Regions from separate parts of the Salinivibrio sp. IB868 genome, predicted to be linked through region 2. Evidence: predicted binding sites of a transcription regulator. Region 2 holds the regulator's gene; the other holds the start of a gene.
The links. The regulator CRP, encoded in region 2, controls carbon source genes, mostly activating them, when cyclic AMP is high. The targets are predictions, from matches to a motif close to TGTGANNNNNNTCACA.
Positions count from the first base shown of each region.

Region 1: BZG20_RS06735 (NupC/NupG family nucleoside CNT transporter) is a predicted target of CRP. The motif match lies at 1,159-1,174, and genes of this name have one in related genera.

Region 1 covers NZ_MUEW01000005.1:13,003-15,413, forward strand. The annotation lists gene BZG20_RS06730 (BCCT family transporter) at 1-696, opposite strand, end outside; gene BZG20_RS06735 (NupC/NupG family nucleoside CNT transporter) at 1,245-2,411, shown strand, end outside.
Region 2 covers NZ_MUEW01000003.1:238,080-240,490, reverse strand. The annotation lists gene BZG20_RS04650 (phosphoribulokinase) at 1-679, shown strand, start outside; gene crp (cAMP-activated global transcriptional regulator CRP) at 929-1,561, shown strand; gene BZG20_RS04640 (ABC transporter substrate-binding protein) at 1,692-2,411, shown strand, end outside.

The DNA of each region.
Region 1 (2,411 bases), on a different contig from region 2:
AATCACGTGGCCCGTCCAGCCCCAAACACGTTCACCGAACAGTGGGTAGAACACAGAACGCATGGTCAAAGGCAAGCCTTTGTTGTACGCAAACAGTGCCAGGCCTAACGCCAATACCGCGTAAATCGCCCATGGGTGTAAGCCCCAGTGGAAAATCGTGGCAGACATACCCAAGCGGCGCGCCGCCTCTGTATCACCGGCTGCCGCACCCAAAGGCGCCCAGTCAGTGCGAAGACCATCAGCGCCCACGGATGTCCCGCCTAACGCCGTTTGGAAATGCGTCAGTGGCTCTGAAACCCCGTAGAACATCAGACCAATACCCATACCGGCTGCGAAAAGCATCGCAAACCAGCCGCCGTAGCTGTAATCGGGCTTAGCTTCGGTACCACCGAGTCTCACTTTACCCAGTGGAGACGCAATCAGCACTAGACAGGCAATAACAAAAATGTTTCCTGCTGAAAGGAAGAACCAGTCTAGGTTTGAAGTTAGCCATCCACGTAGATCCCCAAAAACAGGACCAATTTGGTTTTGAAAGGCCAGGGTGACAAAAATGAAGGCCAAAATAGCCAGCCCTGAGACCATAAATACTCGGTTGTGAATATCAAAACCAAACGGGCCGAGTTTCAGTGCCACGTTATCCTGACCGACCTGATAATCAGTATCGATCGGGTTAACCTTCCCGTCTGGTGTCATCATATCTTCATGGCTTTTATCGCTCACGAGTTAACTCCTTAGTCCGTTTATTCGGAAGCCTGTGAGTGTTGGTGGTGCGCCCATTATTCATTGCTGTTCAAGCCATCTTTACCAGCAATAAAAGACCAGCTGTCACCACACAATCAACTACATTACCACATCTGAGAAAAAATTTAATTAGGCCCCTAACCAAATGTTTACTTTCTAACCAAGCGCCCAACAYTAACTTCCCTCCATGCCCCGATTTTACTGGCTTTCCCGGTTATTTGAACTCTTTATTTCAGAACAATAAACAATTTGGTTAATAGCGTTTTAGAACGCCTAACACCCTTTTAAAATCATAGTCGTATTTTCCACCATTGCTAAGCAAACATAACGATCGTGAAATTCATCACGCTTGGGCAACTCGCTTGCTCATATCAAAGACGCCATTGATGAAAAAAAATGCAAACACAAAACACACAAAGTGACACTTGTCACATAATAAAAACCACGTACAATACCGCCGCAATCGTTTTCCATCTCAAGTTTAACGTTTGCGGAGCAACATCATGCAGTTTGGCATTGGCCTGTTGGGGATTAGCGTCCTCTTTCTTATCGCGATGGGTTTTTCTGAAAATCGATCCGCGATTAACTGGCGCACCGTTGGCGGTGCATTCCTCATACAAATCGTCTTTGCTGGCTTTATCATCTCGGTTCCCCTTGGCCAGCGTATTTTGGCCAACGCGTCTGACACCGTCTCTGCGATCATCAGCTTTGGTGACATAGGCGCAGAGTTCCTCTTTGGCGATCTCGCTAAATTCAAACTCGGTTTTATATTCGCCTTTAATGTATTGCCCACCATCGTTTTTTTCTCTGCACTGATCGCTGTGCTGTACCACATTGGGGTCATGACATGGGTCATTAGCCTGATTGGTGGACTACTACGACGTGTACTCGGCACGTCGCGTACAGAATCAATGTCTGCCACCGCCAATATTTTTGTTGGCTCTGTTGAAGCGCCGCTGGTTGTTCGGCCTTTTCTTGCTGCCATGACACGCTCAGAGCTGTTTGCTGTCATGGTGGGTGGGCTCGCCTCAGTGGCTGGCGGCACCATGGTAGGCTATGCAGGGCTCGGTGTGGAAATGAAGTACCTTATTGCGGCGGCGTTTATGTCGGCACCGGCAGGACTCATGATGGCCAAGATCATCGTGCCACAAACCGAAACACCGATGACCCCGATGCAACATCAATCAGTGCAAGACACACAGGACAAACCAGTGAACCTGATTGATGCCGGCACGCAAGGCGCCTTAAGTGGCTTACAAATCGCCATGGCAGTGGGTGCCAGTTTATTGGCCGTGATCAGTATGATTGCGCTCATCAATGGTGGGTTAGGTAAGCTTGGTCCTCTTTTGAACCTGCCTCAGCTGAGCCTTGAATGGCTGTTTGGCTACCTGTTCGCGCCGGTGGCTTGGTTAATTGGCATTCCTTGGCATGAAGCCATGACCGCAGGCACCTTGATTGGTAAAAAAATCGCGGTGAACGAGTTTGTTGCTTTTGCCGATTTTATGAACTTAAAAGGCCAATTATCCGCCCACAGTCAAGCTATCGTGACGTTTGCGCTGTGTGGTTTTGCCAACTTGACCTCCATTGCCATGCTGATGGGAGGCCTAGGCGGCATCGTACCCGAACGCCGGGGCGATATTGCGACACTCGGTATGCGTGCCATTCTCGCG
Region 2 (2,411 bases):
ACATATCAGCTATTTTGGCCCCACCGCCAACGACTTCCCTCGGCTGGAACAGTTTTTTCGTGAGTATGGTGACCAAGGCACCGGGAAGTACCGCCGCTACTTACATACCTTTGATGAAGCGGTGCCCTATAACCAAATGCCTGGTACCTTCACGCCATGGCAAGACTTGGCCGACAATACCAATGTATTGTTTTACGAAGGGTTGCACGGCGGCGTGGTCGACGGTGACGTCAACGTTGCGCAGCACGTCGATCTCTTGATTGGTATGGTCCCCATCGTCAACTTAGAGTGGATTCAAAAATTTGTCCGTGATACGCGCGATAGAGGCCATTCTCGTGAAGCGGTGACCGACTCGATTGTGCGCTCAATGGATGATTATCTGCACTATATCACCCCGCAGTTTTCTCGTACCCATATCAACTTTCAGCGCGTTCCCACGGTAGATACCTCAAACCCATTAAATGCCAAAGGGATTCCGTCTTTGGATGAAAGCTTTGTGGTGATCCGCTTTCGTGGCATGAAAAACGTCGACTTCCCTTATCTGTTGCAAATGATCACCGGGTCGTTTATGTCGCGCCATAACACCTTAGTGGTGCCGGGAGGAAAAATGGGCTTTGCAATGGAATTGATCATACGTCCATTGATCCAGCAATTGATAGAAAAAGGCAAGATTGGCTGAGGCGTAGCGCATTCATGATGTATTACTTCTCAAGCCGTGATCTTAGCCACGTTTTTGCCAGTTTTTTAGGCGGTTGGCCTAGATCAAAATCAAGAAATCACCAACAAAAAAAGATACACTCTTGTTAACATACAGTGAGCTTGTAGCCCGCGTTCAGACTTCGTATTCTGTGCAATGATCTGATGGGTTACCCCTCAGACAAAGATAGGACGTTGTTGCCGGGCAACACATGCAGAGGAAATAAGTTATATGGTTCCAGGAAAACCTCAAACAGACCCTACACTCGAGTGGTTCCTTTCACATTGTCATATTCATAAGTATCCGTCGAAAAGCACGCTTATCCATGCTGGTGAAAAGGCGGAGACCTTGTATTACATCGTGAAAGGGTCTGTGGCCGTACTGATCAAAGATGAAGAAGGCAAGGAAATGATCCTGTCTTACCTTAACCAAGGTGACTTCATCGGTGAGCTCGGGCTTTTCGAAGAAGACCAAGAGCGCACTGCTTGGGTACGCGCCAAATCACCGTGTGAAGTGGCAGAAATTTCATTCAAAAAGTTCCGCCAGCTTATCCAAGTGAATCCTGATATCTTGATGCGCTTGTCCTCACAAATGGCGCGCCGCTTGCAGGTAACGAGCCAAAAGGTGGGGGATCTTGCCTTCCTGGACGTCACAGGGCGCATTGCGCAAACCCTATTGAACTTGGCGAAGCAGCCTGATGCCATGACGCATCCTGATGGTATGCAGATTAAGATCACCCGTCAGGAAATTGGCCAAATCGTTGGCTGCTCACGCGAAACAGTGGGACGTATCCTTAAAATGCTGGAAGAGCAAAACCTCATTTCCGCACACGGTAAAACCATCGTGGTATACGGCACACGCTAATCGCGCCGCTCTCTGTATCACCAACCGACGCCCTGGCGTCGGTTTTTTTATCTCCATTATCTGGCAAGCACGCGGATTGCTTCTACACTCAAAACGACATGGTTAACATAAAATTAACAAGGTGTCGTTTATGAAAAAACTCATGATTACCCTCACCGCCTTCGCGCTCTCTGTGTTTTCAGTCCATGCTGCGTCCAATACGACGATTGTCCACCCCGAGCCACGCGCCGGCTCGGCGCTTGATCTCTATGCCATTGAGCTCATCGAGTTTCTTGCCGAAAAGTCGGGAGAATCTGTTACCTTACAAGCCTTTGACGGCCAAATTGGCTCTCAATCTCGTAAGGTGGAAATGCTCAAGCAAGGCAAGCTCACCGTCGACTGGCTTGGTGCCGACCGTACACTGGAAGCTGAATTGATCCCCGTTCGCTATCCCGTGTTTCGTGGCTTACTCGGCCACCGCCTGTTTATTACCAACCAAGCCACCGAGCCCCAACTTGCTCAGATAAGTAGCGCGAGTGACTTGCAGTCTCTTACTATGATTCAGGGACAAGGTTGGGCCGACGTCAAGGTGCTTAACTCAGCGGGATTTCGCGTACGTGAAATATCGAGCTTTGAAAACATTTTCAAAGTGGTTGATACGGGCCGGGCCGATCTCTTCCCTCGTGCCTTGATTGAGCCTTTTAGTGAATTAGCCGAGCGGCCGCAATACGGTAACCTGTTAGTTGACCCACACCTGATGCTGATCTATCGCTTCCCAATGTTCCTGTTTGTGTCTCCGCAACATGCTGACGTCGCCGAGATGTTAAATGGCGCTTTTGAAGCGGCGTATCAAGACGGATCATTTATCGAG